2 linked regions of the Hydrogenophilus thermoluteolus genome follow. The protein of the gene in region 2 interacts with the protein of the main gene of each other region in a pairwise test. Links are inferred from orthologs where the notes say so. Each region holds a gene or a part of one and is shown on either strand. Other genes may lie near its edges.

Region 1 (5,637 bases), 1.9 Mb from region 2 along the record:
AGCCGTCAAGCGGTGTGGCGCGCGGCAAAATCGTGTAGGAACGCCACCAACGCGTCGACCCCCTCTTCGGGCATCGCGTTGTAGATCGACGCCCGCATCCCGCCGACCATTTTGTGTCCTTTGAGGTATTTGAGCCCAGCCGCGTCGCTCTCGTGCAAAAACCGTTCGTTCAGCGATTCGTCCCGCAACCGGAAAGGCACGTTCATGCGGCTGCGCCACGGCACCTCGACTCGATTCTCATAGAGCGGCAGCGCGTCGATTGCAGCGTAGAGTTTTTCCGCTTTCCGTCGATTGACCGTTTCGATCGCCGCAACACCGCCTTGCGCCTCGAGCCAGGCAAACACGAGGTTCGCCACGTAGATCGCGAAGGTGGGCGGGGTATTCAACATCGACTGGTTGGCGTCCTGCGCCGCGTACTGCATCACCGACGGCGTACCCACCCACGGGTCGTTGATGAGGTCACGGCGCACGATCACGATCGTCACCCCAGCGGGGCCGACGTTCTTTTGCGCCCCCGCGTAGATCAAACCGAATTGGCGCACATCGATCGGCCGCGACAACAGGTGCGAACTCATATCGGCGACGATCGGCACGCCTGTGGCGGCAATCGCGTCGAGATCGAGCCATTCGACGCCATGAATCGTTTCGTTGGTGCATACGTGCACGTAACTCGCGTTGGGATCGAGGTCGAGCTCGTCGGCACGCGGCGCCCGGGTGAACCCGCTCTCTTCGGTAGAACCCGCGAGCCGCACCTTTCCCCCCAACGCCGGCGCCAACCGCAAGGCTTCGCGGTAGGCCTTTTGTGACCACGCGCCCGTGACGATGTAATCGGCGGAACCCCCACGCAAGAGGTTCATCGCTACTTGCGCGAATTGCAACGTCGCGCCACCTTGTAAAAACAACACCGCGTAATCGTCTGGAATCGCCAAAAGCTGGCGCAACCGAGCCTCCGCTTCATCCCGCACCGCAGAAAAGTGCGGCCCGCGGTGGCTCACTTCGATCAGACTCGACCCGATGCCGTGCCAATCCAAAAGTTCGCGCTGCACCTGTTCGAGCACGGGTTGCGGCAAAGTCGCCGGCCCGGCACTGAAATTGAATACCCGCATCGCACCACCCCTCACCGTGTTTCTCGTTATCCCGCTCCGTACTTCCTACTTCCCTTTCCGGTTACCCGTCACATTCGTCCGTTTCGCCGTTTGGCCCTTGCGCGACTTTCACCACCGCCGCCAGACGGTCGTTGGCGTCGAGCGCCATCAACGTCACGCCTTGGGTTGCACGCCCCAATTCGCGGATGTCATCGACTCGGGTCCGAATCACGACACCGTTTTGGGACATCAGCATTACCTCATCCCCGGGGCGCACCAGACATGCGCCGACCAATTTGCCGTTGCGGGCACTCGTCTGAATCGCGATCATCCCTTTGGTGCCGCGGCTGTGGCGGGTGAATTCGGCAACCGCGGTCCGCTTGCCAAAGCCGTTTTCGGTCGCCAAAAGCAGACTCGCATCCTCGTCTGGCTGCGCCACCGCAACCATCGCCACGACCCGCTGCCCCTCTTCCAGCTGCATCCCGCGCACCCCGCGCGCTTCCCGACCCATCGGACGCACGTCGTGTTCGGAAAACCGCACCGCTTTACCGGCGTCGGAAAGCAGCATCACGTCGGCATCACCATCGGTGATCGCTACCCCGATCAGGCGGTCGCCGTCGTCGAGCCCCAACGCGATGATGCCCGCTTTACGCGGATTGGCGAACGCATCGAGCGCAGTTTTCTTCACCACTCCTTGCGCTGTGGCAAAGAAGACGAACGCGTCGCTGGCAAACGTTTTCACCGACAATACCGCCTGGATCTGTTCCCCAGGCTGGATCGGCAGCAAATTGACGATCGGCTTGCCACGGCCGGTCCGCCCCCCTTCGGGCAGATCGAACACGCGCAACCAGTAGACCCGCCCACGGCTCGAAAAACAGAGCACCCAGTCGTGGGAGTTCGCAACGAAGAGCTGTTCGGCAAAATCGTCCTCTTTGGTGCTCGCCGCCAATTTTCCACGCCCGCCGCGCCGTTGCGCGCGATAGTCGTCGAGCGGCTGCCGCTTGACATACCCCGAATGGGTCAGCGTCACCACGGTTTCGTGCGGCGCGATCAAATCCTCCAATCGGATTTCGTCCGCTTCGGTCACGATCTCGCTGCGCCGCGGGTCACCGAAACGCGCTTTCACGTCACGCAACTCGTCGGCAATGATCGCAGTCACCCGCTCACGCCGCGCCAAAATATCGAGCAGATCGGTGATGCGGTCGATCACCTCGCGGTATTCGTTGAGGATCTTCTCCTGCTCGAGACCGGTAAGCCGCTGCAAGCGCAACGCCAGGATCGCGTCGGCTTGCGCTTCGCTCAACCGATACCCCTGTTGTGCCAACCCGAACTCGGCAGGCAACCCTTCCGGCCGGTAGGCACGGGCGTCGGCAACGGCACGCGAGAGCATCTCCTCGACCAGAGGCGAGCGCCAACGGCGCGACAGCAATGCCGTTTTCGCCGCAGCAGGCGTAGGAGACGCCTTGATGAGCGCGATGATCTCATCGACGTTCGCCAACGCCACCGCCAACCCTTCGAGGATATGGGCGCGCTCACGCGCCTTGCGCAGTTCGAAGACCGTGCGCCGCGTCACCACCTCACGCCGGTGGTCGAGGAAGCACTCGACTAATTCCTTGAGATTCAGCGTGCGCGGACGCCCGTCGACGAGCGCGACCAGGTTCATCCCAAAGGTGTCTTGCAATTGCGTCAATTTGAAAAGATGGTTCAAGACCACCTCGGGATGCTCGCCGCGCTTGAGTTCGATCACCACCCGCATGCCCGATTTGTCGGACTCGTCGCGGATTTCGCTGATCCCATCGATCCGTTTCTCATTGACGAGTTCGGCGATGCGCTCCAGAAGGGTCCGTTTATTGACCTGATACGGCAACTCGTCGATGATGATCGCCGGACGCTCGGATGCCCCCTTACCGATGGTTTCGAAATGGGTGCGTGCCCGCATCACCACGCGGCCACGGCCGGTGCGATAACCTTCCCGCACCCCTTCCAAGCCGACGATCAAACCAGCAGTGGGAAAGTCGGGTGCGGGAATGTAACGCATCAGGTCGTCGACGGTGAGTTCCGGGTTTTCCAACAGCGCGAGACAACCATCGACCACCTCGCTCAAATTGTGCGGCGGGATATTGGTCGCCATCCCCACGGCGATACCGCTTGCGCCGTTGATCAGCAGATTGGGCACACGCGTTGGCAACACCAACGGTTCGCGCTCGGAGTTGTCGTAGTTCGGCCCGAAATCGACGGTCTCTTTGTCGATATCGGCCAGCAACTCGTGCCCGATACGCGCCATGCGAATTTCGGTGTAGCGCATCGCCGCGGCGGCGTCACCGTCGATCGAACCGAAGTTTCCTTGCCCATCGATCAACGGATAGCGCAGGCTGAAATCCTGCGCCATGCGCACGATGGTATCATAGACCGCGGAGTCACCGTGCGGGTGGTACTTACCGATCACATCCCCGACGATGCGCGCCGATTTCTTGTACGGCTTGTTCCAATCGTTACCCAACTCATACATCGCGTAGAGCACGCGCCGGTGGACCGGCTTCAAACCATCCCGCGCATCGGGAAGTGCTCGACCCACGATCACGCTCATCGCGTAATCGAGATAGCTGCGACGCATCTCCTCTTCGAGGCTCACCGCCAAGGTTTCACGCGCAATCGACTCCATACGGTACACTCATGCGATTCGTTATGCCGATTTTACCACCCAGAGCAAGGAACACCGGACGATGGCCACGCAAGATCGCCAAAATGGGCCCACGACGACGCCCCAACCACCCATACAGGAACGCTTCGTTTTGGCCGCTGCTTGGGTGATCCCGATGGATCCCCCAGGCACAGTCCTCACCGACCACGCCGTCGTCGTCGCCGAGGGGCGCATCGCTACGTTGCTCCCCATCACAGAAGCCCAAACGCGCTATCCACAATCGGAATGGCCATGGATCGTTCGCCCAAACCATGTCGCGCTCCCGGGGTTCGTCAATGCCCATACCCACGCCGCGATGACCCTGTTGCGCGGTATTGCCGACGATCTGCCGCTCGAACGCTGGCTCAACGAAGCGATCTGGCCACGGGAGCAGGCGCTCGTCTCACCCGAATTCGTCTATGAAGGGAGTTGGATCGCCGCTGCGGAGATGATCGCGGGCGGCATCACCACTGCGCTCGACATGTACTTCTTCCCCGATGCTGCCGCGCAAGCGTTTCATGAAGCGGGGCTGCGCGCGATGCTTGGGCTCGTCACGCTGGAGTTCCCCACTCCATACGCCAACGACGCCGACGCCTACCTCGAAAAGGGGCTGGCCGCTTGGGAAAAATGGCGCGACACGCCGCTCCTCTCCTTTGCGCTGGCGCCCCATGCCCCCTACACCGTCAGTGACGCCACATTTGCCCGAATCGCGGCGCTCGCCAACGAACTGGAACTCCCAGTTCACCTGCACCTCAACGAAACGGCCAACGAAACGCCGCAGTCGCTGGCGCAGTTCGGCGTCTCGCCGCTTGAACGGCTCGCGCGCACGGGCATCCTGGAAACGCCGCAAGTGATCGCCGCGCACGGCGTCCATCTCGATCGCGACGAATTGGTGACGTTGGGCAAATACGGAGCCGCGCTCGTCCATTGCCCCACCTCCAATATGAAACTCGCCAGCGGCGCCGCCGATGTCACCGCTTGGCACGCGCACGGCGTCATCGCGGCGCTTGGCAGCGACGGCGCCGCGAGCAACAATCGGCTCGATCTGTTTTGGGAGATGCGCCACGCTGCGCTCCTTGCCAAACTCACCCAGAAAAACGCCGCCGCACTCCCCGCCGCAACCCTACTCGAAATGGCGACGCTCGGCGGCGCGAAAGCGCTTGGGCTTGGCGACGAAATCGGCTCGCTCACCCCGGGCAAAAGTGCAGACCTCATCACCGTCTCGTTCGAATCGTTCCTGACGCGGCCTCTGTTTGACCCCATCTCCCATCTCGTTTGGGTTGCCGACCGCGAACAGGTTTGCGACGTTTGGATTGCTGGCGTTGCGAAAAAACGCGACCACGCCCTCTTGTTGCAAAAAAGCAACACACAGCTCGCCGTTTTCGCCGAAAAGTGGCGCAAATATCGCAAACAATCTGGCCCATGCTTGTCATGAGGTGGCACAGTCATTATAATGGGCTAGTCAGTGACCCAGATAAGAAAGGAAGGCACCATGAACCCAATTCGTACCCTTATCGCGGCCGCACTCGTTACGGGCGCTTCGATGGCTACTTTCGCGCAAGACATCGTCGTCGATGCCAAACAGGGCGACATTCCCTACGTGATCGACGGTCGCGGCGTCGTGGCGCGCAGCGGCACTGGGCTCTGCTGGCGCACGGGCTATTGGACGCCGGCGCTCGCCGAGCAAGTCAAAGACACCAACGGCAAGCCGCTTGCCTGCTCGTGTGACCCCGAGGTAATCGCCAAAGAGAAGTGTGAACCTCCCAAACCGATGGCGAAGCCGGCACCGCAACCGGTCTCCAACAAAGTGAAACTCTCTGCCGACACCCTCTTTGACTTCGACAAAGCAACCCTCCGTCCGGAAGGGAAGCG
Region 2 (8,017 bases):
CGTCGCCCCCAAGCCGATCAATCCGAAAATCACGTCCCAGCGGCGGCGCTTCGCAATATCGCGCCGCAGCGCGGTAAGTTCGTTTTTTTCGCTCTGCTGCATGATCAGTAGGCCTCCCGCCAGCGCCGGCGCACGTATTGGCCGATCACGTTGAAAAAGAGGGTGATCACCACGAGCACCAACCCGACTGCGAAGATACTCTGATAACCGATCGACCCGTGCGGCAGATCCCCCATCGCCACCTGCACGATGTAGGCAGTGATCGTCGCGGCGGGCTCACGCGGATCGAAGGTGAAATTGGGCTGTTGCCCCGCAGCGATCGCAACCACCATCGTCTCCCCGACCGCTCGGGAAATACCCAGGATGAACGCGGCGACCACACCGGAGATCGCGGCGGGCAACACCACTTTCATTGCCGTTTGGAAGCGTGTCGCCCCCATCGCGTACGAGGCCTCGCGCATCGCCATCGGCACCGCGCGCATCGCGTCTTCGGATACCGACGCCACATACGGCGTGATCATGATCCCGATCACGATCCCGGGGCTCAACATGTTGAAACCGGGCAGCCCAGGAATGAGTTTCTGCAAGAGCGGCGTGACGAAAAGCAGCGCAAAGTAACCGTAGACGATGGTCGGTACCCCTTCCAAAAGCTCAAGAAAGGGTTTGACGGTTTCGCGTACGCGATGCGAAGCAAACTCAGAGAGGTAGATCGCAACCGTGAGCCCAAGCGGAATCGCGACCAGCACCGCGATTGCCGAAATGGTGAATGTGCCAGCAATAAGCGGCAAGACCCCATACTCCGCTTTTTCGAAGAGCGGTGTCCATTGCGTATGGGTGAGGAATTCCACGAGTGAGACGTGCTGGAAAAAGCTCCACCCTTCATAGAGGAGGATCGCGACGATCGCCACGGTTGTCGCCACCGCAGAAAATGCGGCAAGGAACAGCGCCGTTTCGATCAGCCGCTCTTTGACGTTGCGGGCACGGGTATGGGTGACATGCCCTTCAGGAAGCGATGCGCAATGGCTTGGCTCAGCGGTCACGACAGGGTTTCCTTGTCGGTGATGCAGGGTAGACAAAAAAAACGGCTGTACGCACCCTTGCCCACAGCCGTTTTCTCTAAAACCATTTACTCCTTGGTTTCGCGCGCAAGCAGTTCTTCGACGCTCACACCCACTTCGGCATGGCCACCGAAAGCGGTACCCGTCTTCATCGCTTGGAAATTCTTCATCGCCAGCTCATACGCACGGTCGGGCAAATTGACGTACCCCACCTCTTTGGCCAACTTTCCAGCGTGCTTGAGGTAGAACGCGACGAATTCACGCACTTCCGGTTTCTCTTTGGCCGCTTTGGCATTGACGTAGATGAAGATCGGGCGCGAAAGCGGTTGATAGGTACCGTTATTCACCGTTTCGACGCTGGGCGCGACCGCTGGCGAATTTTCGTCCTTCTTGATCTTCACCGCTTTCAGTTTGTCTTGGTTCTCAAGATAGTACGCCAGGCCGAAGTAACCGAGCGCGTTCTCATCCGAGCTCACGAACTGCACGACCACGTTGTCGTCCTCAGACGCCAGGTAGTCGCCACGGCTCGACTTGGCTTTACCCACGATCGCTTCGGTGAAATAGTCGAACGTTCCCGAATCCGACCCAGCACCCGCGAGTTTGAGCGGCCGATCCGGAAAACGGGGAGAGACCTGCTTCCAGTTGGTGATCACCCCTTGCGCTTCGGGCGACCACATCTTCTTGAGTTCGGCAACCGTCATCTCTTCGGCCCAGGTGTTTTTCGGGTTGATCACCACGGTGAGCGCGTCGAACGCCACAGGGAGTTCGATGTACTGGATGCCGTTTTCGGCGCACAACTTCATCTCGTTGTCGAGAATCGGACGCGACGCGTTGGAGATATCGGTCTCACCACGGCAAAACTTCTTGAAACCGCCGCCGGTGCCGGAAATGCCAACCGTGACTTTCACCTTGCCGCGTTGCGCGGTCTGGAACTCCTCCGCAACGGCTTCGGTGACGGGATAGACGGTGCTCGAACCGTCGATCTTCACTATTTTTTCCGCCGCGAAGGTCACCGCCGGGGTTGTGACGACACCCGCTACGGCAAGCGTGGCGACCAGGGAAAGGGTGTTGCGAAGTTTCATCGGACTGCTCCTTTGGGTTACTGAGGATGACGGGGCGCAGTCTACCGAGCGAATGTGACAATTTGATGACACGCATTGTACCGCAACGGGCGCGTTCGTGATCCGTACCACGCACTCTTTGCCGTGGGTTCGGGGTCGATGAATTTGTTGACTTTGATTTTTCTTACAAGAGACTCTGTAAACAATGCGCGCCGTTGTTCTGTGGATAACTCTGTTAACAATAGACTTCGTCCAGCAATGTGCTGTCGGTAATCTTGGGGATCGACTTGGATTTTGGCGGGGATCGTTTGGGGATGAAAAAGCAGTCACCGTGCCATTTTTCTTTTATCGACAAATCATTGCGTGATCTGTGCGTCAACTTTTCCCCAATGCGACCCACTCCGATCGGTTGCAGGATGGTTACCTGTAATGCAGGTTTCGGCTTGTGGATAATTTTGTGAATGAACGTGCACGACGCCGCCCACGCCGCGGCTTCCTGCGCAGGCATCGGCTTCGCGATCCCGTATCCTTGCGCACAATCCCGTAGTGGAGATTGACCGCCGCGAATTCGTCGAGGTCGAGCACCCCCAACACGACGAAGCTTGGTTTTTTTTCTGCGACGCAGCGTGCGATCGCTTGCTCGGCCCAGCGACAAGCCCGTTGCGGTTGGCCAATCCGGTGAGCGGATCGTGGTACGCGATCCGTTCGAGCGCTTCGGTCAAGTGCATCTCTTTGGTGACGTCGTGGACCAACCCGTGGATTTCGCTGACGCGGCCGTCGGCCAAGCGGTGGGGAAAGACGAAATCGTTGCGGTTTTCGGCCTTTGCCGCGCCGTTCGCGTCTACGATGGTGCCGTCCGTAGGGTCGATGAGGAGCGTCGGCATGACGTGGCTCTGCAACCACTGGGGCAGCAGTCCCGCCCAAGCGGTGGGTGCGAATGCGATACCCAGTAGCAGGTGTAGCAGAAACACCACAGTGGACAAGCTGGGGATGGCGCGGGAACGGTTGACGAACCATCGTCTCTTTCTCAGCATGCACCGCAAACGGTACGTCAACGTTCCAACCGCCGTACCGGCGTTGTGTACAGGAGTATCCCCAGGGTTTTGGCGCATGTCTTGGCGGCTTTCAGGGGGTTATCCCCACGATTGGGCAGAGTGTAGACTTATTTTAGAGATATTTATAGAAAAACCAAACCATAAAAACAGAACTGCCCTCTGAGGGGGATGCCGCGCGGCTTCGCGCCCGTTTGACGGCGAAGGGGTTCGTTCGCTACAGTGGCGATGGGTGACGTGTGCGCGACGCGTGGGTGAGGTACCATGTTGTTGGAGGTTTGTCATACCCTGCCGCTTGCGGTATCGGTGCCGCTATCACGGGACACGGTGTGGCAGCGTTTGTGGGAGCGCGTCACGTTCCCACAGCGGTGGATCGACGGGGTGACGGCGTGTGATGTGCTTTGGCACGCGCCCAAAGAAGCAGCGCTGACGCGGCGGATCGCGTTCGGTGACCGGACGTTCGAAGAGCGTGTGACGTGGCAAACGGGGGAATGGCTGCGGTTCGTCACTCAGGCAACCCCGGAATACCCCGGGAGTCTTTTGACCATCACCTTGGTGGAACGCGACGCGATGCGCTGGTCTTTGACCTTTTCCTATCGGCGGTTCGTGCGGGACGGTGACGCCACATTGCCGGACGGATCTGACCTCTCCGCCTGGTTGGCGGCGGCTTACCGCAGCGCAGACGAAGCGTATGTCGTTGCGCTTGCGCGGGCGTTACAAGCGGAGCAAGAGAGACGATGAGTTTGTGGCACGCATTGGGGATTCACGACTACGGCGCGTTCGTTTTGGGAACGGTTTTGGTGGTTTTGTTGCCAGGACCCAATTCGCTCTATGCGTTCGTCACCGCGTCGCGCCAGGGCCCCGCTGCGGGGTTTCGCGCGGCACTCGGGATTTTGACCGGGGACGCGATCCTGATGAGCGCCGCGGTGTTGGGCGCGGCGTCGCTACTGCGCTATCTGCCGACGCTCTTTGCGGTGTTGCAGCTTACTGGTGCCGTATACCTGGCGTGGTTGGGCGGAAAACTCGTTTGGGAAGCGGTTCGGCACGGCTGGGGCAAGCAAACGGCCACCGCGAACGAGGACGATCGGGCAGCCGCCCCCGAACCGGAACCGCGCCGGGTAGCGATCCACCCGTTTCGGCGGGCGTTGGTGATCAGCCTGTTGAACCCGAAAGCGATCCTCTTTTTCTTCTCGTTTTTCGTGCTCTTCGTCGATGCGGATGCGCCCCACCCCTATCTGGCGTTTGCATTGCTTGGGCTGACGTTACAGGTGATCAGCGCCACTTATCTGACGATTCTGATCCTGGCGGGTGCGCGCCTGCGCCGTTGGAGCCAGGCGCGACCGCGCGCTCATGCGTGGGGGCTTGCGGCCACCGGCAGTGCTTTCCTGCTCTTCAGTGCGAAGCTGGTGCGCGATGCGTTCGCGCGGGTGGGGGGGTGAAGCTTGCCGCGCAGACCTTTACCCAGGATGTGAAGCGGCTTTCGTGCTGCGCCGGTTACACAGGCACTTCCTCAGTGTTCGGTGTGAGATGTTCGAGAACCCACTCCGGTGAAATGTCCTGACCGTTAGGCCAAGTCAAAGCGCCCAGAAAAGGAAAGACTCGGCAGAAATAGTCGCGATCTTGTAGCTCTTGAAACCCCTTCTTGCTGAGGAGCGGGGTCAGGTCCACGATTCCTTCTTTTCCGTCGGCAAGCTTCAAGTGAAGTCGGTAGCCGTCCAACGGTTTCACTTTGACAACGTCCCAATCCATCTGTGGTTCCTCGTGGTTACAGAGGGTCGATCCGATACGGAGGAATACCTTGTTGGGCGAGTTCCCAGTTGGCGAGCAGTTCGTCCCGCCGTAACTCGATCCACGCTTGGACGAGTCGAAGTTGTTTGCGCGGTAACTCACCTGCCAACAATTCCCCCTCTTCGATATCAATCGCTGCTTCGAATTCGCCATACCGTGCGTGGATATGCGGGCGATGGTGTTGGCTACCTTCCATCAGGTACATTCGAATAATGATGCCATAAAACATTGCCAGTACTGGCATCATTCACACATCCAAATTACGCACGAAGAGCGCGTTCGCCTCGATGAACTCGCGCCGCGGTTCGACCGCATCGCCCATCAGGGTCGAGAAGATTTCGTCGGCGGCGATCGCGTCTTCGATCTGCACTTTGAGCAGCCGCCGGGTTGCCGGATCCATCGTCGTCTCCCAGAGCTGTTCCGGGTTCATTTCGCCCAACCCTTTGTAGCGTTGTTTGACGATCTGGCGTTCTACTTCGGCCATCAGCCAAGCGACCGCATCGGCGAAATGGCGGACCGTCTGCCGTTTTTCGCCGCGCCGCACTTCCCCTTCACCTTGTACGAGCGTCGCAGTGGTTTCGGCAACGTGCATCACGGTTTGCCAATCCCCAGATTCCAGGAGTTCGGCATCGAGCAGGCTGCGCTTGATGAGCCCGTGTTCGGTGCGTTCGATGCGTAAGCTCCATTGATCGCGCTCTTCGTCGAATGCGGCGAGGACGCGGAGTTGGTCGCCCAGCACCGCCTGCAACCGTTGGGCGCTTGCGACGGCGTTTTCTTGGTTGCTGAGGTCGATCGCAATCGCGTGGTTCAGAATCGTTTGCAGAATGGTGGGGTCGATGAGGGCGCTATGGCGGTCGATGATCCGTTGCGCGCGTTGCCATTGGCGCAACAGCCCCAAGAGCGTTTCGTCGCGAATCGGTGCGGCGTCTGGCGCCGGGAGGAGTTCGGCCTCTTGCGCCGCCAGTTCGATGAGAAATTGCTGTAATTCCGCGTCGTCTTTGAGGTAGCGCTCGGTCTTACCCAGTTTCACCTTGTAGAGCGGGGGTTGCGCGATATAGACGTGGCCGCGTTCGATCAGCTCCGGCATCTGGCGGTAGAAGAAGGTGAGCAGCAGTGTTCGGATATGGGCGCCGTCGACGTCGGCGTCGCTCATCAGGATGATGCGGTGGTAGCGCAGCTTCTCCGGTTTGTAGTCCGCTTTGCCGATCCCGGTGCCGAGCGCGGTGATCAGCGTGGCGATCTCCTGGCTTTGCAGGAGTTTGTCGAAACGCGCTTTTTCGACGTTGAGGATTTTGCCTTTGAGCGGCAAGATCGCTTGGAAGCGGCGGTCGCGCCCTTGCTTCGCGGAGCCACCGGCGGAGTCGCCCTCGACAATGAAGAGTTCCGATTTTGCCGGGTCTTTCTCTTGGCAGTCGGCAAGTTTTCCCGGCAGCCCCACGCCGTCGAGTACCCCTTTGCGGCGCGTGATTTCGCGCGCTTTGCGCGCCGCTTCGCGGGCGCGTGCTGCTTCGACGATTTTGCCGACGATCGCTTTCGCTTCGTTGGGGTGTTCGAGCAGGAAGGTTTCGAGCGCTTTGCCCACTACCTCTTCCACCGCGGTGCGCGCTTCCGAACTCACCAGTTTCATTTTGGTTTGGCTGGCGAATTTCGGGTCGGGCATCTTCACGGATAGGACGCAGGTGAGCCCTTCACGCATGTCGTCGCCGGTGATCTCGACTTTCGCTTTTTTTGCGATTTCGTTCGCTTCCAGGTATTTATTGATCACCCGCGTCATCGCGCTGCGCAACCCGGTGAGGTGGGTGCCGCCGTCGGGTTGCGGAATGTTGTTGGTGTAGCAAAGCACCTGTTCGGCGAAGCTGTCGTTCCACTGCATCGCCACTTCGATGCTGATTTCCGCTTCGTGCCCGACGTCTTGCGGGACGGTGACCGCGCCGCTCGCGTGGAAGATGGTGGGGTGGAGCGGCTGCTTGTTGCGGTTGAGGTATTGGACGAAGCCCTTGACGCCGCCCGAGAAGGCGAAGTCCTCTTCTTTGCCGGTGCGTTGGTCGATGAAGCGGATCTTGACGCCGTTGTTGAGAAACGAAAGTTCGCGCAGGCGCTTCGCGATCTGGTCGGCGTGGTATTCGATCGTGCCGAAGATCTCTTCGTCCGCAAGCCAATGGACTTCGGTGCCGCGCTTTTGCGTCGCACCCACCACCTTCATCTTGCGCACGTGCACCGGTTCCCCGCCGCCGGGTGGGGTTTCCCAGGTTTCGTCGAAGAGGGTGGGCACGCCACGAGAAAATTCGAGGACGTGTTTGTACCCGTCACGCCAGATGGTGAGTTTGAGCCATTTGGAGAGTGCGTTCACACACGAGACGCCGACACCGTGAAGCCCGCCGGAGACTTTGTAACTGTTCTGGTTGAATTTGCCACCGGCGTGCAGCACGCACATCACGATCTCTGCGGCGGAGCGTTTCGGTTCGTTTTTGTCGTCCCATTTGATGCCAGTGGGGATCCCGCGGCCGTTGTCGCGCACCGAAACCGAGTTGTCGGCGTGGACCGTCACGACGATGTCGTCGCAGTAGCCAGCCAGCGCTTCGTCGATCGCGTTGTCGACCACTTCGAAGATCATATGGTGGAGCCCCGTTCCATCGGAGGTATCGCCGATGTACATGCCGGGGCGTTTGCGGACCGCTTCGAGCCCTTCGAGTTGTTGAATCGCGCTTTCGTCGTAGGTTTGGGTCATTGCGTTTTCCTGGACCATCGGTTTGATTCGCTGCGTTCGTTCGGTGGTGTGCGTTGTTTCACAGCCGCATCGGCATCACGACGTAATGGAAGTGTTCGTCGTCCGGTGTGGTGATGAGCGCTGCGGCCATGCTGTCTTTGAGTTGGATGTGGATCACTTCGTTGGTGAGCGCAGTGAGCACGTCGATGAGGTAGCTGACGTTGAAGCCGATCTCGAGTGGCGCCCCTTCGTAGTGGATCTCGATCTCTTCGACCGCTTCTTCGCGTTCGACGTTGTGCCCGGAGATGCGCACGAGCCCCGTTTCGAACGTGAGTTTGATCGGCCGCAATT

What was found.
Region 1: the proteins of gyrB (region 2) and gyrA interact in binary tests that used the Escherichia coli proteins (3 or more experiments, as listed by UniProt). The link is inferred for Hydrogenophilus thermoluteolus from one-to-one orthologs.

Annotation. Positions count from the first base shown.
Region 1 is NZ_AP018558.1:1,948,494-1,954,130, forward strand. Bases 958-4,105 are described here. They hold gyrA (DNA gyrase subunit A), read right to left. Parts: upstream 3,748-4,105; coding sequence 1,168-3,747; downstream 958-1,167. Other genes in these bases: serC (3-phosphoserine/phosphohydroxythreonine transaminase), read right to left, coding at 958-1,106; HPTL_RS09475 (TRZ/ATZ family hydrolase), read left to right, coding at 3,809-4,105. Also shown: more of serC, read right to left, coding at 6-957; more of HPTL_RS09475, read left to right, coding at 4,106-5,200; HPTL_RS09480 (OmpA family protein), read left to right, coding at 5,258-5,637. UniProt on the Escherichia coli protein: A type II topoisomerase that negatively supercoils closed circular double-stranded (ds) DNA in an ATP-dependent manner to maintain chromosomes in an underwound state.
Region 2 is NZ_AP018558.1:2,481-10,497, reverse strand. Bases 4,957-8,017 are described here. They hold gyrB (DNA topoisomerase (ATP-hydrolyzing) subunit B), read right to left. Parts: upstream 7,706-8,017; coding sequence 5,207-7,705; downstream 4,957-5,206. Other genes in these bases: dnaN (DNA polymerase III subunit beta), read right to left, coding at 7,746-8,017; HPTL_RS00020 (DUF4160 domain-containing protein), read right to left, coding at 4,957-5,206. In the rest of the region: phosphate ABC transporter permease PstA, read right to left, coding at 1-102; phosphate ABC transporter permease subunit PstC, read right to left, coding at 105-1,040; HPTL_RS00045 (PstS family phosphate ABC transporter substrate-binding protein), read right to left, coding at 1,127-2,140; HPTL_RS00040 (diguanylate cyclase), read right to left, coding at 2,476-3,090; HPTL_RS00035 (AtaL-like protein), read left to right, coding at 3,436-3,912; leucine efflux protein LeuE, read left to right, coding at 3,909-4,610; HPTL_RS00025 (DUF2442 domain-containing protein), read right to left, coding at 4,666-4,920; more of HPTL_RS00020, read right to left, coding at 4,937-4,956. UniProt on the Escherichia coli protein: DNA gyrase negatively supercoils closed circular double-stranded DNA in an ATP-dependent manner to maintain chromosomes in an underwound state.